DNA from 4 places in the Streptosporangium sp. NPDC000396 genome. Region 2 is predicted to be linked to each of the others. Evidence: riboswitches for the same ligand, from Rfam matches in the RefSeq annotation. Region 2 holds a riboswitch; each other region holds the start of a gene.
The links. A riboswitch is a leader RNA that binds a small molecule or an ion and turns the genes downstream of it on or off. The one in region 2 is predicted to bind cyclic di-AMP.

Region 1: another riboswitch for cyclic di-AMP. It lies ahead of ACFY2X_RS02005 (C40 family peptidase); the one in region 2 lies ahead of ACFY2X_RS04630 (CHAP domain-containing protein).
Region 3: another riboswitch for cyclic di-AMP. It lies ahead of ACFY2X_RS08445 (CHAP domain-containing protein); the one in region 2 lies ahead of ACFY2X_RS04630 (CHAP domain-containing protein).
Region 4: another riboswitch for cyclic di-AMP. It lies ahead of ACFY2X_RS32375 (coiled-coil domain-containing protein); the one in region 2 lies ahead of ACFY2X_RS04630 (CHAP domain-containing protein).

What each region holds. Positions count from the first base shown of each region.
Region 1 covers NZ_JBIAZA010000001.1:449,243-452,578, forward strand. Annotated here, with positions in the region: gene ACFY2X_RS01995 (M48 family metallopeptidase) at 1-311, opposite strand, end outside; gene ACFY2X_RS02000 (hypothetical protein) at 320-1,147, opposite strand; gene ACFY2X_RS02005 (C40 family peptidase) at 1,224-1,820, opposite strand; cyclic di-AMP (ydaO/yuaA leader) riboswitch at 1,858-2,015, opposite strand; gene ACFY2X_RS02010 (NlpC/P60 family protein) at 2,724-3,336, opposite strand, start outside.
Region 2 covers NZ_JBIAZA010000002.1:459,064-462,399, reverse strand. Annotated here, with positions in the region: gene ACFY2X_RS04635 (DUF305 domain-containing protein) at 611-1,258, shown strand; cyclic di-AMP (ydaO/yuaA leader) riboswitch at 1,408-1,589, shown strand; gene ACFY2X_RS04630 (CHAP domain-containing protein) at 1,805-2,722, shown strand; gene ACFY2X_RS04625 (STAS domain-containing protein) at 2,991-3,336, shown strand, end outside.
Region 3 covers NZ_JBIAZA010000004.1:272,787-276,122, reverse strand. Annotated here, with positions in the region: gene ACFY2X_RS08450 (hypothetical protein) at 1-1,009, opposite strand, end outside; cyclic di-AMP (ydaO/yuaA leader) riboswitch at 1,626-1,764, shown strand; gene ACFY2X_RS08445 (CHAP domain-containing protein) at 1,783-2,454, shown strand; gene ACFY2X_RS08440 (aldose 1-epimerase family protein) at 2,725-3,336, shown strand, end outside.
Region 4 covers NZ_JBIAZA010000023.1:126,834-130,169, forward strand. Annotated here, with positions in the region: gene ACFY2X_RS32365 (epoxide hydrolase family protein) at 1-223, shown strand, start outside; gene ACFY2X_RS32370 (hypothetical protein) at 524-667, opposite strand; gene ACFY2X_RS32375 (coiled-coil domain-containing protein) at 841-1,776, opposite strand; cyclic di-AMP (ydaO/yuaA leader) riboswitch at 1,818-1,954, opposite strand; gene galT (galactose-1-phosphate uridylyltransferase) at 2,026-3,105, opposite strand; gene ACFY2X_RS32385 (DeoR/GlpR family DNA-binding transcription regulator) at 3,102-3,336, opposite strand, start outside.

The sequences.
Region 1 (3,336 bases), on a different contig from region 2:
ACCCGGAGCCACCAGGGCCCCTTCAACCGGCCGAGCAACCGCGCACCCAGCGGGGTGCCCACCAGCACCCCCGCGACGATCAGGGTCAGGCCGAGTGACAGGTAGCCGGGCACGCTGATCGCGGCGTCGAAGGCCTCGGAGCGGGCGATCTGCCCCGGGGCGAAGTCCCGGGCCGAATCCGGGACGACCGGCGGGGCGCCGGAAGGCAGAATCCGCCAGGGAGTGGTGAACGCCACGATCGCCACCGTGGCCGCCCCGAGGGCGGCCAGCGCCCATCCCGCCGCCCGGAGGCCAGAGGGCGCTTCCGTCATGCTCGGCGTCAATGCAGTTCCCTCCGGAGATAGTCACGCCAGGCCTCGGTGAGCTCCGCCCGCGAGAGGCCGAGCACACCGCCGACATCGCTACCGTAAAGCCTCACCAGCGCCTTCTCACCGAAGCGCTCCGCGATGTAGCGGCAGGCGAGCCACGCCTCCTCATAGGCCTGCGCCAGCCGCGGGGCACCGGGGGCGAAGTCGGCGGGCCCGGGAAGCCGGGCGGGCAGGATCCCCGCGCGCACCTCCTCGGCCAGTTCGGCGGCGGCCACGCGGACCGCGATCCCGGTGTCGCGGTAGCCCACATAGTCGGCGAACCCCTCCGACAGCCACATCGGCACCCGGCCGCCACGGGTCGCGCCGGTGGCCACGTGGGTGAGCTCGTGAGTGATGACCACGTCCCGGCCGGTCTCGCTGAGCTTCGCGTAGCCCCCGGGCAGGACGATCACCCGGTCGGCGGTGGCCATCGCGGCCAGGCCGCCGGTGGCTCCGGCGCCCGCGAGCGCCGCCGCCTCGGCATCGGTCGCGGGGAACAGGATCACCGCCCGGACCGGCCCCCAGATCTCACCGATGGTACGGCGGGCACGATCGGCCCTCGACGCCAGATCCCGCAGCCGCCCGGATGGGACGCGATGGCCGATCACTATGGAGTGCTCGCCACGGACCACGGTGGCGGCGCCGGGCCACAGGCCTCCCGCCTCCCAGGGCGGCGGTCCCGCCTCGGCGTCCGGGCCGCGCGTCTGCCCCGGCAGCGTTCCCGCCCCGGAGACCAGGCCGGCGCCCATCAGCGCCAGCATCCCGGCGAGCACGGCACGGCGCTCTCTCCGGACTGACATGTGCGTTGATGCTACTCGACCGGAATGAAGCGGCCCCGTCCATCCGGGGAAGGATGGACGGGGCCGGTTTTCCCCGTCAGCCGCCGGGACGGACCGCTCCGGCGAAGGAGGACCGGTAGTACCCCTTCAGCTTCACGACCCGGACCGTCTTGCCGCTGCTGGGTGAATGGACCATCTCGCCCTTGCCGACATACATGCCCACGTGGCCCAGTCCACGGAAGAACATCAGGTCACCGGGGCGCAGGTGGCTCCAGGAGACCTTCTTCCTGATGGCGCGATACTGGCTCTGCGTGATCCGGGGGAGGGAGACGCCGGCCTTGCGCCACGCGTACTGCACGAGCCCTGAGCAGTCGAACGCGCCGGGGCCGGAGGCTCCCCACCGGTACGGATCGCCGATCTGCTTCCTGGCTGCCGAGACGGCCTTTATGGCCTTCACCTTCTGCTGTGCGACCTTGCTCGCCTTCGTGTTCCTCTTGACCTTCACCCTGGTCTTCGCCTTTCCCGTGGCGGGCTTGGCGGCTGCGGTGACCTCGGTGATTTCAGTGATCTCAGGCTGTGCGGCGGTCGCGGTGTCCGTCGTCGCCCGTGCCGCGGAACCCAGGGTGACCGCTCCGGCTGATGCGGTCAGGGTGAGGGCGAACCCTCCGAGGGAAAGGCGAAAAAGGCGCGACAAACGGGGGTTGTGCAGGGTGGTAGACAGGATTTCTCCTTGGGACTTCCACTGATGCCTACCGGGTTAGCTGACGGATTCGGGCTGGGAAGAAGCCCTACGGCATGAAATATGCCGATTCACCCCTGGCCACATTTCAGGGCCTGTGGGTCCCCGGTTCCGTGCCTCCTGGCTGCACGGATTCGGCAGGTCACCGCGGTGGGACCGAACCCCGAAGGGGGAGGTCGAGCCCCGTGAGGGGAGGCGGTGACCAGCTGGATTTCTATGAGGACATCGGCCTGGAAGACCGACGTTCGGCGCGACGGCATGGCTTGCTCGCCGCGACGCCAGAAGCTACCCCGATCCTAAAATTTCGGCAAAACGTCAGCCGGTTTTGAAGATCGAGGAGCCCTCCTCACCTTTTCAGAAGTCCTGCTTAACGATAAGTTCCACCACTCGAATATGACCCTCGTCACACTTTTGTGATCGGCGGCGAAACATCATCACTGTTGTCACATATGTCACACCGCGTTTGATCTTCACTTTCCCGGGAAAGGCCGGATAAACAGATCATCGGTGAACGCCGCACAAGCTGGGGTTCCAGGTTCCGGATCGGCTACGGGGACAGGCCCGGCGCGGGATCCGCAGCGCCTCCCCGCCCTGCGGCACGGCGTCACAGCGCCCTGGAGGCCCTCGCGGGCCGCAGAGCCTTCTACCTCCGTCAGACGCACCCCTGCGGGCCGCTGAGCGTCTCTCCGCCAGACGCACCTCTACGGGCCGCCGGGCATACCTCTGCGGGCCACCGAGTGTCTCTTCGCCGGCCGTACCCCTATGGGCCGCCGGCACCTCCCCCGCCGGCCGTACCTTCGCGGCTGCGGACGGCCCGACGCGTCGCGGGGTCAGGGGGTGACGGTCCGGATCACCGGATCAGGGGCGGACGGCTCCCACCAGCCGGCGGCCGTACGAGGACAGGGGGACGACCTTGACCACGTCTCCGGTCTGGGGAGCGTGGACGATCTTCCCGCCGCCCGCGTAGAGACTCACGTGGCCCAGGCCCTCGCTGAAGATGAGGTCGCCCGGCTGAAGGTCGCTCAGGTCGACCTTGCGTTTGGCGCCCCAGCTCCACTGCTCCCAGGTCGTGCGGGGAAGGCTGACGCCCCCGTTGCGCCAGGAGGCCTGGACGAGGCCGGAACAGTCCCAGCCGCCCGGGCCCGTTCCGCCGTACTGGTACGGCTTGCCGACCTGGGCGAAGGCGAAGCTCAGGGCCGCTCGGGCGTTACCCGAGGCCGGGCCGTCGTATTTGATCCCCGTGCTGTTGGGGTTACCGGTCTGGAAGGCTCCGAGCTCGCGCAGGAGCTTGGTCTGGGCCTTGACCATCTTGTCGGCCTTGGTTTTCTCCTCGGCCAGTTCGTCACGTGTCTTGTCGGCCTCGGCCAGGGCGTCCTTCGCCTTGTCGCGGTTTTCCCGCAGCGTCTTGGTGGCCTCGTCGAAGGCGTTCAGGTAGTAGGCGTGGGAGGCCGACATCTGGTCCATCGCGGCC
Region 2 (3,336 bases):
TCCGTCGATGATCGGCGGCTCCGGGCACGACGTGACCGCCAGCTTCCCCGTCTTCAGCAGCGGGCTCTTGGGCGAGGCGGACGGGGCGGATGGGGCAGGCGAGGCGAACGGGGCGGATGGGGCAGGCGAGGCGGACGGGGCGGCCCATGCGGCTCCCGATGACAGGACCGTCAGGCACACGGTCGCCAGGGTCGCCATAAGGGCCCGTCGCGGGAGGGCAGCCGAGCGTCGGAGAAGCGGGGAGCCGGCACCGGGCGGGAGGAAGCGCACGATCAGACAGCTTAGGACTCCTGGCGCGTCCAGCCGAGGCGACGCCGCACAGCGCGTGAGAACCGCCCTCCGTACCCATCGCCGGCGAAGGGCGGACGGCATGGCCGGGCAGTTCATAATCACTTGTCTCCGCACTTTCCGGTCAAAACGTCAAGCTTTCTTCGGCCCTGTCAAAACCTGTAGGTCACCCCGTATGGCCAGGTCGTCTCCGGGCACATACGCGCTACGTCTGGCACGGCTTCCGGTTCTCCGTACACAGGCCGGGTGCACGCGCGGGAGCCCGGGGCCTGCCCCGGCAAGGCGTGACGGGATTCGAGGATCCGGAAAGGGAACGACGCCCATGTTCATCAACCGACCCGTCACGCACGGGCTCGCGCTGGCCGTCACGGCGGGAGCCGGCGCGCTCGTGTTGCTCACCGCCTGCGGAAACGGCGACGGCGCCATGGCCGGGCTCGTCGACACGCCCAGCAGCTCGGCCACCTCCCCGAGCCGGCAGGCGGACACGTCCTTCAGCGACATCGACGTCATGTTCGCGCGGATGATGATCGAGCACCACAAGCAGGCCGTGGAGATGGCCGAGCTGGCCGAGACGCGCGCCAGGAGTCCGGAGGTCAAGGATCTGGCAGCCAGGATCAAGGCCGCCCAGGAGCCGGAGATCGCCACCATGACGGGCTGGCTGTCGGAGTGGGGTGAGCCCTCGGCGTCCTCCGGAGGAGAGGGGCACGGCATGTCCCCGGGAATGAAGGGCCACGGCGTGCCCGGGATGATGAGCGATGAGGACATGGAGGAGCTTGAGGCGGCCACGGGCGCGGAGTTCGACCGCATGTTCCTGCGGATGATGATCGCCCACCATGGGGGGGCGATCGAGATGTCGAAGATGGAGCAGGCGCAGGGAGCCACTTCTCGGGCGAAGGAACTCGCCGGGACCATCGAGAACGCCCAGCAGGCGGAGATCCAGGAGATGCAGAAGCTCCTCGACCGGCTCTAGATCGCGTGATGGCCGAGTTCGAGGGCGAAGCCGTGGGCCGATGAGGAGGTAGATCTTTTGTCCTTTATGTGGTGATTTATTTACCTTTGCGAGATTTTACTACTACATTCCACCGTAATGACCGGCGACCTGCCTTCACCCGGAAGGCAGCCGGTCTGCCGCTGAATCCCACGCGTGACGGAGACGGCTCCGTCACGGGAACCGGGGACCCATATGCGAGACCGAAGACTCTCCCGTCTCGCCCGGGGTGAATCCGCCGCGCACGCGGCGGTAGGGCAACTCCTGGCCCGAACCCGTCAGCTAACCCGGTAAGCGGTCAAGGAGAGGAGAGACGGGTGGAGCACCCCACTCGCCCCATCGGACGCCGCGCTTGCGGCAGTACCCCATCGGATGGCGGGCCGTGAGAGACCTCCGGTCCGGGACAGCCTGACCGGACCCACGACGTGATCCCCCACCGCGCCGGCCACGGACCCGAGCCGTCGGCCGTCCCCTCGCGCGGTCGCTCCGTCCGATAGCTCCGTCCGATAGAGGAAGACCCCCATCCCCGTGCGTTCCATCCCCGAGGGGCTGCTTGAGGCTGCCCGAAAAGCTCTCGGCTATCGCGAGAAGAACAACGGCTCCACCAAGTTCGGCCGCTGGTACTACACCAACGTCGACACCAGCACGCCGTCCTTCAAAACCGCACCGTGGTGCGACATGTTCGTCACCTGGGCCGCCCACCAGGCAGGCATTCAGGACTACGTCGGAGAGTTCGCCTACACCGTCGACCACGCGAAGTGGTTCCGGAGGCATGACGCCTGGAGCGACAAGCCCGAGCCGGGTGCCCTGGTGTTCTACGACTGGTCGGGCTCCAAGAACATCAATGGCATCGACCACGTCGGCATCGTGGAAAGAGTCAACGGCAGAAAGATCAAAACCATTGAGGCCAACGTCGACGGCGTATGGCTCAAGCGAAAGGTGCGGGATCAGAGCAAGGTCGTGGGCTACGGCCTTCCCCGCAAGGTCTGGAAGGCGAAGGACGGGCAACGCAAGGTCTGGGAGGTGAAGAACGCACCTCAGGAGATCCGGGAGATGGAGAACGACCTTCAGGAGATCCAGGACACGGATAACACACCTCAGGAGACCTGGGAGGTGGAAAACGCACCCCAGGAGGCCCAGGAGGCGAGGGACGGGGATCAGGCCGTCGCCGGCCTCCCGAAGCCGAACGATCCGGCGAAACCGCAGGCCATGGCGGCGGGATCCGACGCCGCGCCGACCGTGCGGGCTTTCGCGAGCACGAGCGGCGCGCTCAGTGGATCCGACTTCGGCGATCTGCCTGTCATGCAGGAGACCACGGTTTCCGCGGTGGCTGTGACGGCATTGCTCTGCGTCGTTTTTCTCGTCAGGTGGACCAGAGGCAGGACGTCGTCCGCCGGTCCGGCCACGGGACGGCACCGCCAGGCCGCGTTCGGCCTGCCGGCCTGATGACGCCGGTCCTTCTCGGACCGCGACGGCCGTCCATGGTGGAGTCGCGCCCCCAGCGGGCGCGAATCTCCATGGTCAGGCAAAAAGACCCCTCCGCTCGTTTCGATCCGTGGGCGTGGGGAGGTAACCGGTAAGGACAGCGGCCGGTGGTGAGGGAACCCTCGGTGAATACCAGTGATCACAATGTGGACGAGGACGGGTTTGACGCCCTCCTCTCGCGGTGTCGAGCGGATGCCGACCTGCGAACCGCGACGATGAAGAGCCGGCCATGACATCACAGTGGCAACACCCGCCGATGTTCCGCGTCTCATCACACCAGTGCGACGGAGTGACCGTCATCTCCGTCAGCGGCGAACTCGACCTGATCACCGCGCCGACGCTGCGCAAGCACCTGCGCGCGGCGGCTCTGCCTCCCGCCACGCCGGTGCTGATCGTGGACATGTCGGAGGTCTCCTTCTGCGACTCGGTCGGGATGAGCGAGCTGGTTCTGGCGTTGCACCGCAGCCAGACCGACGGGGTACGGCTGATGCTCAGCGGCGTTCACGGGAACCTGGAACGGCTGCTGTATCGCACCGGACTGCACAACGCCTTCGAACAGCACACCAGCCGCGATG
Region 3 (3,336 bases), on a different contig from region 2:
GGTGGGAACGGAGCGAGGGGGCCGCCTGGGCGGTCCACCACTCGTCGGGAACGTCGACCGTCTCCACGGTGACGCCGCGGGCCGAGAGCAGCACCCGCAGAGATGTGACCGCGGTGGACGGCAGGCTCAGCACCCGCTGCTCCGCGGCCAGCCCGCGCAGGGTCATCTCGGCGGGGATGCCACCGTCATAAACGGTGATCCCGGGTTGTTCCCTGACCCGGGCGAGATCGTGGGGGTCCTCCCGGCGGTGCGGGAAGTAGGCCACCGGTTCGGCCGAGCCGAGCCCGGCCAGCCAGGTGAAGTAGCGGTCACGGTGGATCAGGCCGTTGCGGACCAGCGAGGTGCCGAGGACGACGGTCCGCTCCTCGGGGCGCGGCCTGCGCAGGGGCTGCGACCGCAACCAGGCGAAGTCGTGGGTGACCAGCTCGACGCCCCTGTCCCGTACGGCCCGCGCCAGCTCGGCGGGCACGGGCAGCGCCGTGAAGACGGACAGCCGCCCCGATCGGGCGGCGGCGCGCAGCCGCAGGCCGGCGGCCGTCCCCAGCACGCTCCTGAGTTTGGTCCCGAGCGGACCGGCGGTGGCCCGGGCCCTCAGCAGCGGCGTCCAGATCCGGCCGGTGAGCAGTTCCAGGAGCCTGATGGTGGCCAGGCCGTCGTCGACGATCACGATGCGGCCCGGCAGCGCGGTGAGCCAGCCGACCTGCACCTTGCCGGAGAAGGCGTCACCGACCGCCCAGGTCGTGCCCCGACGGGGCCTGGGCATCTCGGGCTCGGGCTCGGGCAGCTCCAGGCCGCCGGGAAGGCCGAGCCGGGAGATCTCACGGCGGGTGACGGCCAGCGGACGCAGCCCGGCCCGGGGCACCACCCGGGTGTGCGCTTCGAGCAGCCCGGCGTGGTGGGCCTCCACGGCGCAGAGCATCTGCAGCGGGGACTCCACCCAGGCAACGGCCGAACCCTGCTCCCGCGCGTGGTCTCGACCGTGCTCCACGCCGGGCGATGACCCGTTCACGACTGTCCCACGGTAACCCGGATGTCTTACACGCCCGGGAACTATGGGTGAACACCCGAATACACCAACTTGTGCCCCGGCCGGGAGGGCCGAGCCCGGCCGGACGGCCGCCGAGTCCCTGCCCTCACATGGTCCGCCCTTTACCGGCAGGCCCCCTGGGACCTCTTCGTCAAGGGCGGGCCCGCCGGGTGCCGTCCCCGCCGGGCGCCGCCTGGTTCACGGCGAATCCCAAGACGGGATCATGACGCGCACGGGCATCTTCGCAGGTTAAAACGGTCGCAAGCTAAAAGATCTACGGTGACGGCCGGGTCAGAGAAGCGCAAAGCCGCGCCATGGCGGCTCCTCGCCGATGCCGTCGCTCGAAAACGCCTGATTCACAGGGGTTTCCGGCGCCGAATCGATCGCGGGCACATTCTCGCGACAGCTCCGGAACTTCCAACCTTTCCCCCTCGATTGGGGCGTTTTCCCAAGTCAAGGCAATGTGTCGGACTTGTAATCGTTTGTCCGGTTCACGTAGCTTCTACTCATTCGTGGCGAACGCCTAGGTCTGCCAAGGCCTGCGCATTGCCAGTACATTGCCCGACCGAACTTGTCAGGAACGGACCAATCCGCCTGATGAGCCCGGCCGCCGAATCCGCGAGTCTCGCGGAACCGGGGAACCACGTTTCTGGGGTGAATCAGCGCTTTCACGCGCCGTAGGGCACTTCCCAGCCCGAACCCGTCAGCTAACCCGGTAGGCGGTATGGAAGCGAAGCAAGGAGTCGAATCCCCGCATGACCGAGCACCGCCTCACCCCCAAGATGAACCGTCTGGCCCGCGTCCTCGTGGGTGCGTCCATCGCCGTCACCGGTGGCCTCATCGCGGCCCCCGCCCTGGCGGACACGCCCGGACACAGCCCCGTCGGCGCCCCGCCGGCGGAGGTCGCCAACAACCAGGCCCAGCGGCTGCCCAAGGTCACGGCCGCGCAGGTCCTGGACCTGGCCTCCAAGCAGATCGGTGTCTCGGAGAACGCTCAGGGCGGCGGCACCAAGTTCCACGCCTGGTACATGTCCTCCCAGCGGGCCCAGGAGACCGTCGCCCGTGACGGCGGCAGCGTGCGGGCTTACGCCAACGCTCCCTGGTGCGCGATGTTCGTCTCCTGGGTCGGCGACCACGCCGGCATCCGTCCCACCATGGGCTGGGACGCCTACACCGTCACCCACGCCCAGTGGTTCAAGAACAACGGGCACTGGGGCACCACTCCCAAGCCCGGCGCCGTCGTCTACTTCGACTGGAACGGCGGCAAGAGCATCGACGGGATCGACCACGTCGGCTTCGTGAAGAAGGACAACGGCGACGGCACGATCACCACGATCGAGGGCAACACCGGCAACGGCAAGGTCGAGCAGCGCGTTCGGCCCACCTCCCAGGTCGTCGGCTACGGCTACCCGGTCTACAGCGGCTGACCCAAACGCGCCGGTAGGGTGCACGCCCCTCCCCTCGGGGTGAGAACTCAAAAGGCTCCTTGAGCGAGCGGTTCCTGCGATCCCCCTTCGCAGGGACCGCTCGCCGCTTTTGTTCACCCTTCACCCACCCCGGCGGCGGCCGTGCGCGGGCGCCTGGAGCGCCCCGCGGTGACATTGGACACCCATCCGATCAAGCGTGACTCCGCCCGATCGGACACGTGTAACTTGAGCGGGTCGCACATACTTTCCATCCCCGGCGAAAGGACCCCCGTGTCCCGGCAGTTCACCCTCCGCAGCGGCGCCATGTACGCCGAGATCACCGAGCGAGCCGCGGCCCTGCGCGTGCTCCGGCACGGTGAACGCGACCTGGTGACCAGCTGGCCGGAGGACGGGCCGATCCCCTGCTACAGCGGCACCCTGCTCGCTCCCTGGCCCAACCGGGTCGCCGGCGCCTCCTACGCCTTCGGCGGCGAGACCTACCGGCTTCCCGTGAACGAGGAGAACAGGGGCCACGCCCTGCACGGGCTGGTCGCCGAAGCCGATTGGCGGGCGGTGGAGTGGCTGGCCGTGGAGGACGAGCACGGTTTCGTACGGCTGGCGCACACGATCACCCCCTCCCCCGGCTACCCGTTCACCGTCGCCCTGCAGGTGACCTACTCCCTGACTCCCGACGGGCTGGCCACCACACTGACCGCGGAGAACCTCGGCGACCGCCCCGCCCCCTACGGCTGTGGCCCGCACCCGTGGCTGCTGGCGGGCGACAGCGTCGAGGAATACGAACTGCGCGTGCCCGCGACCACGGTGCTGCTGGTGGACGACCTGCTGCTGCCGCGCTCGCTGGAGGACGTCTCCGGCACGCCGTACGACTTCAGGACCTCACGC
Region 4 (3,336 bases), on a different contig from region 2:
CCGTGCGGACGGCCAGGCTCCTCCGAGGGTCTCGGTTCCGGTCGGCTTCACGACATTCCCCGGCGAGATCTGGGCTGCCCCGCGCAGCTGGGTCGAGACGGTCTACCCCAACCTCACGTACTTCAACGAGGTCGACAGCGGCGGCCACTTCCCCGCCTGGGAGGAGCCGGAGCTCTTCTCCACCGAGGTGCGGGCCGCGTTCCGGCCGCTGCAGAAATCCTGAGCCCGCTCCGGTTCGCGCGGTGACACCACGGTGTATCCGGGCACGGATGGTGGCCGTATCGTTACGGGATGGCCGCTGTCGGGACGCCGGCCTTCACCGGACGCGCAAGGATGGTCGGGAAATCACATGTGGCAAGTGCGGCAGTCACGGTCGACGTCGACCAGAAGTGAGGCGGTGGATCGCCTTGTGTCTGGGTCACAACGCTAGTGGCCGTCACGCAACCTTGGTGGGGTAACTGGTCCAGCTTCTGATCGGTGAGCTGGTGGCGAAGTTCGTCTTGGGGCGGGTCCGGGCGTTGCGTCAGCGCACGTACGCGCCGATCGCCGCCACCACCCCTCGGGTGATGAGGTGCTCGGCCAGGGTGCGCAGGCTCCATGTGGAGTGCCCGGTGATGCCCCACTCGGCGGGGGCCGTCTTGGCGATGAGGCAGATGTGCTCGCGCACTTGCTCGCTGCTCGTCGGTGGACAGCCCCCTACTCCATCGTCAACGGCCGGACGAACACTTCCGGTCGACGCGCCACGACCGCCTCCCAGCATCGAAGAGGCAGTCAGCCTGACGGGTCCACCACCCGCGATCAATTACCCGGCCGAGATTCGGTGACAGACCATTAGTACATCTAGTACATCGAGATGTGTGTGTGGTCGTAGTGGTTGGCGGTGATGCTGCCGCGATCGGACATGGCGCGCCAGCCGGAGCCGGAGTTGATGCGCTGGCGCCAGATCACGTATTTGACTCCGAGGGCGTCCTTGTTCTTGATGGCCCAGGCGGCGATCTCGTCACCGAGCTTGACGTGTTCTTGTGAGGGCATCGAGCCCCCCGTGCTCATCATGAAGTCGCAGGCGCGGCCGAGCGGGTGTTCGCCGCCGTCGTTCTGCGACCGGTAGCAGCCGACCTCATAGGGCAGGGCGAAGCGCTTGCGGATGGCTTCGCGCATGATCCGGGTGCGGTCGGTGATGTTGTCGGTGCCCGTGGGCAGCTGGGGCGCCCAGCTGCCGTCGGAGCGGCGGCCGGAACCCCTGGGGACGAGCTTGTCGAGCTTCTTCTCGATGTCGTGGATGACCTGCTCGGCCTCCCGGCGCCGGGTCTCCACCGCTTCGGCCTCCTCGACGATCTGGGCGGTGAGCTGGGCCGCCTTCTCGGCCGCCTGCTTCTTGCCGTCCCGACTCCTGGCGAAGACCTGCAGGTAGGCGCTCTGCTCGGCGGTGAGCTGCTCCATGATCGCGGCACTGCTCATGTCGGAGGCGAACAGCAACGTCGGCAGGCTGCCGACGTTGCTCTGGTAGCGGAACTGGGCGATGGAGCCGACCTGCTTCTCCGCCTCGGTGTACGCCTCCTCCGCCTTGCGCAGGTCCGCCTTGGCGGCCTCCTCGGACTTCTGGGCCTTTCCCAAGGACTCACGTTTGGCCGCGTAGGCCTCGATGAGCTTGTCGACTTTCTTGTTCAGCTCGGCCAGCTCGGCGCGGAGCCGGGACTCGTCCGGCTTGGGGGCCGCGTCGGCCGCGGTCGCCGTGCCGAGGGTGAACGCGAGGGCCGAAACCAGGGATACGGTCACGGCCGCATGGCGACGGAACGTGGGGGATAGAGCCGCCACGACTCTCCTCTCCTACCGCCTACCGGGTTAGCTGACGGGTTCGGGCTGGAGGAAGCCCTTCCACCGAAGTGGTTCACCCCAAAATGCGGTGGGTCCCCGGCTCCCGGGCGACGCGCCCGGAATTAGGCATATCGGTCATACCGACCGATGTGTGAGGATAGTAGTGGTAAACAGACAGTCATGCGACCTTAAGCTGAAACCAAGTAGTGATCAATCTGTGACAACAGATCGCAAAAGGCGTGCCGCCTCCTCCGGAAGAACGTCGTTCACGAAGGCCCCCATGGCCGACTCCGATCCGGCGAGATACTTCAGCTTGTTCGGTGCCCGGCGGATGCTGAACAACTCCAGGTGCGCGTAGGACAGGTCGCGGCCGACGTTCACCGGTGCCTGATGCCAGGCCGCGACGTACGGCATGGGCATCCCGTACAACCCGTCGAGACGGCGGAGCACCTCCGTGTAAAGCGGGCCGAACGCCGCGCGCTCGCCGGGCTCCAGTGCGGCCAGGTCGGGAACCTGCCGGTGCGGGTAGATGTGGATCTCCACGGGCCAGCGGGCCGCCGCCGGGACGAACGCCGTCCAGTGCTCGTTCGACGCGACCACCCGGATCCCGGCCTCCCGTTCGGCGGCGAGCACGTCGGCGAACAGGTTGCCGCCGGTCCGGTCGCGATGGCGCTCGGCCGCTCCGAGGGACAGCTTGGTGCGCGGGGTGACGTAGGGGTAGGCGTAGATCTGGCCGTGCGGATGGGCCAGGGTGATGCCGATCTCCGCCCCCCGGTTCTCGAAGCAGAACACCTGCTCCACGCCCGGCATCGCCGACAGCTCCGCCGTACGGTCGATCCAGGCCTCCATGACCAGCTCGACCTGGTCGGGGGAGAGCCTGGAGAAGGAGGAGTCGTGCTCGGAGGTGAAGCAGACCACCTCGCAGCGGCCGATCCCCGGGCGGACCTCGCTCAGCCCGCCCACCTGGTGATATTCGCCCAGCTGGGCGGAGAAGGACGGGAAACGGTTCTCGAAGACGACCACGTCGTAGGCGGCCGAAGGAATCTCGGTCAGATTGCCGGGAGTGGACGGGCACAGCGGGCACTCGCTGGCGGGGGGAAGGAAGGTGCGGCCCTGGCGGTGACCGGCCACCGCGATCCACTCCTCGGTGAGCGGGTCGTAGCGCAGCTCGGAGGCCGGCGGGCGGGGCGGCAGGTCGCGCTCGTCGATCGCACCGCGGTCCTCGTCGTCGTGCCGGTCGAAATAGATGAGCTCCCGGCCGTCGGCCAGGTGGGTGATCGTGCGTTTCATCGGCTCATGGCCTCGCTCTCGGACTGCGGCTCGGTAATGATCAGCTCGCCCACCTGGGCGGTGAGTTCGTCGCGTGCCTCGTCCGGCAGGCCGGAGTCGGTGATCACGACGTGGGCCTCGGCGAGCTCGGCGATCGTGCTGATCCCGACGATGCCCCACTTGGTGTGATCGGCGGGCACTACCAGGCGATGCGCGGAGGTGATCAGCTCGCGGTTGGTCTCCGCCTCCAGC